DNA from 4 places in the Phascolarctobacterium faecium genome. Region 2 is predicted to be linked to each of the others. Evidence: riboswitches for the same ligand, from Rfam matches in the RefSeq annotation. Region 2 holds a riboswitch; each other region holds the start of a gene.
What was found. A riboswitch is a leader RNA that binds a small molecule or an ion and turns the genes downstream of it on or off. The one in region 2 is predicted to bind cobalamin.

Region 1: another riboswitch for cobalamin. It lies ahead of cbiD (cobalt-precorrin-5B (C(1))-methyltransferase CbiD); the one in region 2 lies ahead of PFJ30894_RS01100 (TonB-dependent siderophore receptor).
Region 3: another riboswitch for cobalamin. It lies ahead of cobU (bifunctional adenosylcobinamide kinase/adenosylcobinamide-phosphate guanylyltransferase); the one in region 2 lies ahead of PFJ30894_RS01100 (TonB-dependent siderophore receptor).
Region 4: another riboswitch for cobalamin. It lies ahead of nikB (nickel ABC transporter permease); the one in region 2 lies ahead of PFJ30894_RS01100 (TonB-dependent siderophore receptor).

Annotation. Positions count from the first base shown of each region.
Region 1 is NZ_AP019004.1:1,778,747-1,780,947, forward strand. Features, by position in the region: gene cbiD (cobalt-precorrin-5B (C(1))-methyltransferase CbiD) at 1-1,013, opposite strand, end outside; cobalamin riboswitch at 1,183-1,311, opposite strand; gene PFJ30894_RS08685 (energy transducer TonB) at 1,365-2,201, opposite strand, start outside.
Region 2 is NZ_AP019004.1:233,718-235,918, reverse strand. Features, by position in the region: gene PFJ30894_RS01100 (TonB-dependent siderophore receptor) at 1-1,320, opposite strand, end outside; cobalamin riboswitch at 1,491-1,661, opposite strand; gene PFJ30894_RS01095 (HAD hydrolase-like protein) at 1,910-2,201, opposite strand, start outside.
Region 3 is NZ_AP019004.1:1,727,361-1,729,561, reverse strand. Features, by position in the region: gene PFJ30894_RS08440 (EAL domain-containing protein) at 1-862, shown strand, start outside; cobalamin riboswitch at 872-1,054, shown strand; gene cobU (bifunctional adenosylcobinamide kinase/adenosylcobinamide-phosphate guanylyltransferase) at 1,144-1,740, shown strand; gene cobT (nicotinate-nucleotide--dimethylbenzimidazole phosphoribosyltransferase) at 1,728-2,201, shown strand, end outside.
Region 4 is NZ_AP019004.1:879,128-881,328, forward strand. Features, by position in the region: gene PFJ30894_RS04285 (MATE family efflux transporter) at 1-1,158, shown strand, start outside; adenosylcobalamin (AdoCbl) riboswitch at 1,212-1,349, shown strand; gene nikB (nickel ABC transporter permease) at 1,464-2,201, shown strand, end outside.

The DNA of each region.
Region 1 (2,201 bases), 910 kb from region 2:
ATGTAAAAATCAATACGTTCAGTAACACCACTTATTACTTCTTCAAAAATACCTTCACGCTGCAAAATCTTCACTACTTCATCTGTAGTCGGACAATCGATAATTTCTTTACCAACTTCCACTTTAGCACCGGTAAGCAGTGCCAAAAGAGCCATTAACTCTGTGCGGCAATCAGCATATTTTGAATGGGTATTCATCACACCTTGCCCTAGTTTTACCAGCTTTCCTGAATGGCCTATTAACAGCAAGGTCTCAAAATCCTTATAAACCGCATAATCTAAAAGTTCCCCAACAAAATTACTGCAGGTCACGGCATCATCAATATTAAGTCCCAGTACATCACGAGTAAAGTCTTCTCCATAATTGCCAAAAAACACCAGCAAATTTTTATTTCCAGACGCTGCCTGTGTATCAATTTCCACATACATTGTTTCTATCAAAGCTTTTTCACTCATTGGTTCAACAATTCCACTGGTTCCTAAAATAGAAATGCCACCTAAAATACCTAAACGTGGATTGAAAGTTTTCTTGGCAATTTCAACGCCTTCAGGAGCTGAAATAGTAACTTTTAACCCTTGTTCATATCCTGCAGACTTCATTACTTTTTCAAGTTCGTAAACAATCATTTTCCGAGGTGTCGGATTAATGGCAGGTCCATCAACATTACAGGCCAATCCTGGTTTAGTTACATAGCCAATGCCAATACCGCCTAATAAATTTATCCCCTTTTCTGCTGTTTTTTCTACAGTAGCATAAATCAATATCCCATTCGTATCATCAGGATCATCGCCACTGTCCTTACGAATAGCGCATGTTACGCTCATTTCAGTAATAACAGCATCTTCTGGTTCCAAATTAAGTATAATACCTTTTGGGGTATCTATCTGAACAAAATCAACACGTTTACCTGTCAGAAGCATCATTGCAGCAGCCTTGGAGGCTGCAGTCGCACAACTTCCAGTTGTATAACCACAACGCAAACGTTTCCCTTGAGAAATCTGATATTCTTCCATGCGTCAACCTCTTCCTGAACAAACATCTTGCTAAAGACATTCTGCCACCTAGTATTTTTTACTAATAATTAGAAAAGACTCCTGCCGTTTCCGACAGAAGTCACAAAGATACAAGCGCATACTTATCCTTAAAAGACACAGCTCTCTTGCCATCTCCATCACTCGTGGATACAGCTTTCACACATAGGCAGGCACCTGACTTAAACGCCTCAGCGTTATTACAGTGGCGGGACCGTGTCGGATTTACACCGATCTTGCCATTTACGCCCTCACGGGCACCTAATAATATCAAATTACCGTATCATTATAGCATAAAATTCAGAAAAAACCAATGGAGATTCTTATTAAGTTTTAAATTGATCTTAGCCTAAAAGTAATAGGAACATATGTATAGCAACGTATTTTTTGTCCAACACCATTTTTAGCACCGCTAAAACGCCAGCCATAGCATGCATCAACAGCAGCAGCATCTAAAGCAGCATTACCAGAAGATTCTGCGACAATGACAGATTCAACTTCACCGTCGTAGCCTACCAAAATGCGCACTGTCGTCGTTCCTTCAATACTGGCACTTCTGGCGCTGCTTGGATAGCTAGGTTGACGACTTTTTAACAAACGCGGAGGAATAGCAGGGTTTGCCGAAGGATCACCGCCAGCATAGCCGCCACCCTCTCCAGTACCCATTCCAGAACCTGTTCCGTCACCTATACCAGTACCCACTCCAGCACCATGTCCGCCGCCTGTTCCAGTTCCACTGCCAGAACCACTGCCGCTTCCATATCCACTGCCTTGGCCAGTACCATAACCACCACCACTGCCAGTATTTTCTTTCACATCAGCACCGGCAATATTTTTACTTTGGGTCTGTAATTCCTCAGATACATTTTCATTGACTTGATTATTCTGCTGTTGTTGATACACTTGCTCCTGACGAGTAGTTTTTTCAATTATATCGTCAGTATTTATTTGGCCGGATTTTTTTATCTGCTGTTGTGGCTGCGAAGCACTATGCTGTTTATTTTGCAATGCATTCGCTTTCGCTGCTGCCAAATCTGCTTCTGTAGCATCGGCTGGCTTCATACCGCTGCCGCCTCCTCCGCCGCCTCCTCCGCCACCGCCAAAAACTGCTATTTCGACGATCTTATCATCAACATGATTAGCAGCGAATAGACCGGCAAACGCCAAAAC
Region 2 (2,201 bases):
AGCATATTCTTTGCTGTAGCCAACAGAATCGATGTCAGCAGCAGCGATTGGAGTGCCGATAATATGAACGCCATTCCACAGATCACCGCCGATAGTGGCCTGCCCTGCAGCACTGCCGGAATTGACGGCTTTACTTTTATACATGAAATAATCAACGGCAAAAGACAAGTCATTTTTTACATTACCGATGGCGGCCTTGTTAGAAACGCCGACCTGCCAGTAACTGCTTTTACTGTCGGAGACATAGTCGCGGAATTTACCGGAGAGCTTGCCGTTGTCACCGAGAGTCAGTGAACCACTGTTGGGATCGTTTTTATGCTCTGAATAATGCCCGTAGCCACCGTTGATGAAACCGCTCCATTTATCGCTGAATTTTTGGATATGGTTTAAGGTAAACAGCATGCCGTGATTATATTTGGTCTGACCGTCAAAACTGAGGTCTGTTTTACCGTTCGGGGTTTCTGCCAGATTGCCTTTGGTAACACCGCTGGCACTGAGCCAGCGCTGGCCTCCATTTACCTTCCAGTCATAATAACCGCCGAAAATATTAGTCATACTTTTAGCGTCCTGATGATCTAAGTTGATATAAATGCTTTTATCACGTACATCGGCACCTTTTATGGAAAGGCCGCCGTCTTCATTATGGGCGTTGACTCTGATGCCCCATTCATTGTTTTTACCAAAGCGGCGTCCTAGATCAAGGTCTTCGGTCCAGGTACTGCGTCCGGAAAAACGCTGTGTATAGCGGGTGACAGGGTCTGCAGCAGCGCGTTTGGTTGTACCGTTCAGCAGTCCTGCCGGCGCATCGGTGCCATTAGTGCCGTTGTTGGAAAAGGTAGCGCCGTTAAGCACGGTGTTAGGGCCGGAGACTATATCGACGCTGCTGAGGATATATGCCGGGATGCTGCGGGTCTGGTTGAACATATTGGGAATACCGTTGATGTAGTAATGAGAAGCATTCATATTGACGCCACGCATACTGAAATCTGTATACATGGGAGAAGTACTGCCGATACGAATAGAAGGGGTATTAGCCAAAGTACCGTTTAAAGGCTGATTGGGGTCATAAAAGGTCATAATAGTTTTTTCAGTATATTTTTTTTGTGTAAAAGGAACATCGATTGCTTTGATATTGCCCAAAATGCCAACTCTGTCGTTGTTGGCTACAAATCCCCCCGGCAGAGTATTTCTGTCGGCTTCGACGATGACTTCGTCCAAATCATGCGTCATGGTTTCTTCGGCGCCAGCTGGTACTACAAAGCCAACGCTGGCAACAGCGCATAAGATGGCCGTTGCCCAGATTTTTTTCTTCCCATCCATCTTTTAAACACCTCGTCAAATAATTTTTATATCTTTAGTTTTTCTGACCGAGCTGACCGGGTTTCGCGTGCCAGAAAAATAAAAGCAAAATAAAAAACGCTTTTCTGCGCATAAAGACAGAAAAGCGTAAAAAGCTCTTGTAACGCTCCATTCCTGTCTTTCGCAGGATCGTAATGGGCTATAATCAGGCAGTTCTTCTGGCTCTGCTTCATCGCGTACCTCGTCTTCCCAGTTTCCCAGTGACGTTTTGAGGTTTGCTCGGCATTACAGCGGCGGGACCGCATCGGCATTGCACCGATTTCTCTGTTAGGCAATAATGCACCTGATTATCATAAAGTATTCAATTTTGAAATCAGATAGAATTATAACATTTAACTTTTTATATTACAAGTAATAATTTATGCTAAAATTAATTTATTAAAAAACATAGCTGTTCTCAATAAGTTGTTGATATATAATAGTCTGAAAAATCAATTTTATCTATGCAGTGTGAAGCGTTATATGTCAATGGTTCTGCGAAAAGTTCAAGGCGCAGAGGAAAATAAAAAAGCAGCCACATCATGATCGATGTAACTGCTTTAAAAATAAATCATAATAAAAATTCTGCAAAATCCTGCGGAGCAGAAACGATTTGTCTGACACCGGCGGCACTCAGTTCGCCCGGGGAACTGTAGCCGTAGCCTGCGCCGATGATGGAGATTTTATTTTGCTGTGCGCCGATAGCGTCGTGCTCGCGGTCGCCCAGCATAACGGCGGCGTTCTTATCAGCAGCGGTAAGGTGCAGCCGCTGCAGCACTTCGCTGATCACGTCGGCTTTGGTTGGCAGCTCGCCGTTGAACCCGGGGCCTGCTATTGTTGAGAAGTGAGCGGCGAGGCCAAAG
Region 3 (2,201 bases), 960 kb from region 2:
TGATGTGAATTTTGCTGGGATGCAGGTTGACGAGCTGAAAAATCAGGGATTTAAGATTGCTGTTGATAATTTTGGCGCCGGGTATTTGTCTCTGCGTATTTTAAGTGATATCAGCGTTGATATTTTAAAAATAGATAAAAGAATGCTTGCCGCCTGTGATAATGATAAAGATATCAAAATCATCAAAGGGATGGCAGCTATTGCAAAAGAATTGGATATCACGATGATTTGTGAAGGTGTTGAAACTGAGGCACAGGTTGCGATAATGAAAAGTGTTTCCTGCAATATAGCTCAGGGATTCTATTATTGCCAGCCGTTGAGAAGGCCGCAGTTTGAAAATCTGCTTAATTTAAGTAAGATTGAAATAGTTAATGCTGAACGTCGCAGCATCAACGGTTACGGACGTACTGTAAAATTACCATCATACAGAGATTTGGGCGATTTATTCCCGCAGATGTATGATTTTGCAATTGAATTGAATCTAAAAGATGGACGCTATTCAAGAATGGCTTTTAATCCTACAGGGAATGTTTTTATTCCGTATACAGGTGATTATAAAAATGATTACAAGCATATCGTTCAGGAATTGCTTTATCCTGAAGATATTGAAAAATTTACGGCTCAGCTTGATTTTGACGTTTTATCTGCAAATTACAATAATACTCCTGATTATTCTGGCTGCGAATGTCGTTTCGTCGGAGCGGATGGTGTAGCTCAATGGTATGAAATCAGGGTGTATTACTGGTTTGGACGCAGCCGTGTATTGATTACCGTAAGGAATGTTAATGACGCCCATGATTATTTAGATGAAGAATATGAAAAAATGCTTTGCAGGTCAGCAGGACTTTGCAAAAGAATGTAGAATATATAGTATTGGAAAAAATCAACAGGTGTGCCGATTGCGGTCGGCGCTTAATAGGGAAGACCGGTGTAAATCCGGCGCAGTCCCGCTACTGTAAAGGGAAGTTCACTGCAATATGCCACTGGGAAACTGGGAAGGCGCAGCTGAATGTTGAACCTGAGCCAGGAGACCTGCCTGTTACGGGTATCTTACACCTACGGGAGATAGGTGGATACTTGCATAGGTTGTTTATTTATGCCCTCTCTCGAGAGGGTATTTTTATTTTGAAGGGAGGCTTAAGGATGTGTAAAGAAATGATTTTAGTAACTGGCGGTGCACGAAGCGGCAAAAGTGAATTCGCAGAGCGTTTTGTTTTGCATTATGGATCTAAATGCGCTTATATAGCTACGGCTGAAATCTTTGACGACGAGATGGCTGAACGTGTTCGGCTACATCAGGAACGTCGTTCTCCCCAAAGATGGAATAATTATGAAGCACCTTATGCTGCCGAACAGGTGATGGTTGAGGCAGGTAAGGAAGCGGATGCAATTTTGTTTGACTGTCTTACTTTGTATATGAGTAATTTGATGTATGGCAAGGTTGCAATTGCAGGAACTTTTGAAGAAAAGGTAACATTTGTCAAAGGTGAAATTGTAAAATTACTGGAAGCCGCCAGAAAAACAGAAAAACTGGTAGTATTTGTTACTAATGAAGTTGGCGGTGGTATCGTACCGGATAATGTTATGGCACGTGAGTACAGAGATCTTGCCGGATGGATAAACCAGCAGGTTGCCGATGTATGTGACAGGGTCTTTTATTGTGTCGCCGGTCAAGCTGTTGATCTAAAGAAAATGGCATTTAGTTTTGATGATGAAGGAGCAGAGCAATGGAAAAAATAATGATTCCACCGTTGGATAGCAACGCTGCGGAAGTAATAAAAAATAACTGGGCTAAAATGGATAAGCCGCTGCATAGTTTAGGTAAGCTGGAGGAAATGGTTGAAAAATATGCTGCCATGACTGGGACGGCATTGCCTGATAAAATCAAAAGTGCAATGCTGTTAATGTGCGGCGATCATGGAATTGCCAAATATGGCGTAAGCGCATATCCGCAGGAAGTAACTATGCAGATGATAAACGGTTACATGAGGGAAACTGCCGGCGCTAACGTTATGGCACGTCATGCCGGTGCCGATGTTTTTGTGATCGATGCAGGTACGGCTTTTGACTTGAGTGCAATGCCTAAAGTTCATCAGGAGAAGGTTGCCTGGGGTACAGAAGATTTTACACAGGGACCGGCCATGACAGTGGAGCAGGCCGAAAAAGCATTGAAAGTTGGTATGAAGGTAGCAGATGAATGT
Region 4 (2,201 bases), 650 kb from region 2:
AATAATATTTACTGGTTTTTTGGTTTTCTGCGTGTCAGTACCTCTGGATATGCCGCTCAAGCTTTGGGTTCTGATTCCAGAGAAGAAGGGTTACTGGCTTTTTTAAGACCGTTGTTCATTGCTGTGATAGTAAGCTGCAGCTGCATAATTTTGCAGAAACCTATTTTGACGGCTTATCTGTCATTGGTTGCTCCGGCTTCGGATGTAGCAGAACTCTGTTCGGCTTACTATGAAATTTTGATTTGGGGAGCACCGCTGGTACTGTTCAATTATGTGTCGTTAGGATGGCTGATGGGGCAGACAAAAGTACGTGCTTCTGTATTTATGCAGGTTTCAAGCAATGTCCTGAATATGATACTTAGTGTATTGTTTGTATTTGTATTACATTTTGATATTGAAGGAGTAGCCTGGGCTACACTTTTAAGTCAGCTTTATGGCGCTGCCGCAGGCTGTTGGCTAATGTATCTTTATGGTAACTTTGATTATAAAAATTTTGATTATAAAACCGTTATAGAGCCTGAGGAGCTAACGAAAATACTTTTGGTCAATACTAATTTAATGATTCGTACGGCTTGCCTGCTGACAGTTAACAATATTATTGCTGCTGCCGGTGCTGCATTAGGAACTGTAGTGCTGGCAGCGAATGCCGTACTGTTTCAGCTGAAAGATATCATGTCGTTCTTGGTCGACGGTATGGCTAATGGTGCTTCTGTTTTTTCAGGAAGGGCTCTGGGACAGAAAAACAGGGCATTATTTTGGCAGATTTTAAAAATGACCTATAAATGGTTGTTTGTGTTGGTGTTTCTGTTAATGCTTGGATTTACATTTGGCAGTACATTTTTAATAAATTGCTTTACAGACTTAGAGGAAGTAGCTGTGTTAGCAGAAACTTACAAATATTATGTTCTTATTTATCCTTTGATAGCTGGCATAGGCCTAGCTCTTTATGGAATGTTTACAGGTGCTACTTATACGGTTCCTATAAGAAATATGATGCTGATTGCTTTAGCTGTATTTTGGCCTGTGGAGAGACTGTTAGTACCTTTACTTGGCAATGATGGCTTATGGATATCGTTTTTAATATTTGTTGGGATTCAGTCTTTAATATTATTTTATTCATTGAGAAAGCTTGGAGAAAAGATTTATAAGATTAAATAAAAGTGTTTACTAAGTATATGGTTTGTGCTAATATTAATACAACTTAATAATTTTATCAAAGGTGCCTCAAGGTTGAATTAGGGAAGTCCGGTGTAAATCCGGCACGGTCACGCCACTGTAAGCGCATATTGCGTAAGTCAGATCGCAGCCTTTGATTTTTGCCATATCCGCGGGTGACGGATCAGCAGCTAGTTCCTGAAATTTGACTTAAATAGGCAGTCTTGCCTGTTTAAACAATATTTTATGATCTCCTGCATCCGTGGTTCATGGCTGCAGGAGATTTTTTTGTAAGGAGATGGGAAGCTTTGAAAAACAAACAGATTTGGGGCAGGATCGGGCAAATCGTATTGGTGCTTTTGGGTATCAGCTTTGTAACATTTGCTTTAGTTATGCTGTCGCCAGGTGATCCGGTCAGGCAAATGATTGCCGGTAATGAGGATATTGTTGTCAGTCAGGTTGAGATTGATGCGCTGAGACATGAATTGGGTTTGGATAAGCCTTTTATTTTTCAATATTTAGATTGGTTAGGAAGAGCGGTACAGGGTGATTTTGGGTTTTCCTATATGGTTAAAAAACCTGTTGTTGAAGAATTGATGCAGTCACTGCCGGCGACATTGATATTAGCGCTGGCTTCTACACTTTTTATGTTGGTGTTTTCACTGCCTTTGGGTATTTATTCTGCTGTCAAACGCAACAGTGTTTTTGATTATGCTGTGAGAGGTCTGACTTTTTTTGGTGTCTCAATCCCTAATTTTTGGATGGGGCTGATGCTATTGTGGATTTTTGGTTTAAAATTAGGCTGGCTGCCAATTGTCGGTGGCAGAGTAAGTCTGGAGACTCTGATTTTGCCAGCTACGACGTTGGGTATAGTTATGGCAGCCAAATATACACGTCAGGTAAGGACGACGGTTTTGGAAGAACTCAATCAGGATTACGTTGTCGGTGCTAGGGCAAGAGGCATGAGTGAAAGCTATATCCTTTGGCGGGAAGTATTGCCGAATGCGATGCTGCCTTTGATCACATTGCTGGGGCTGTCATTCGGC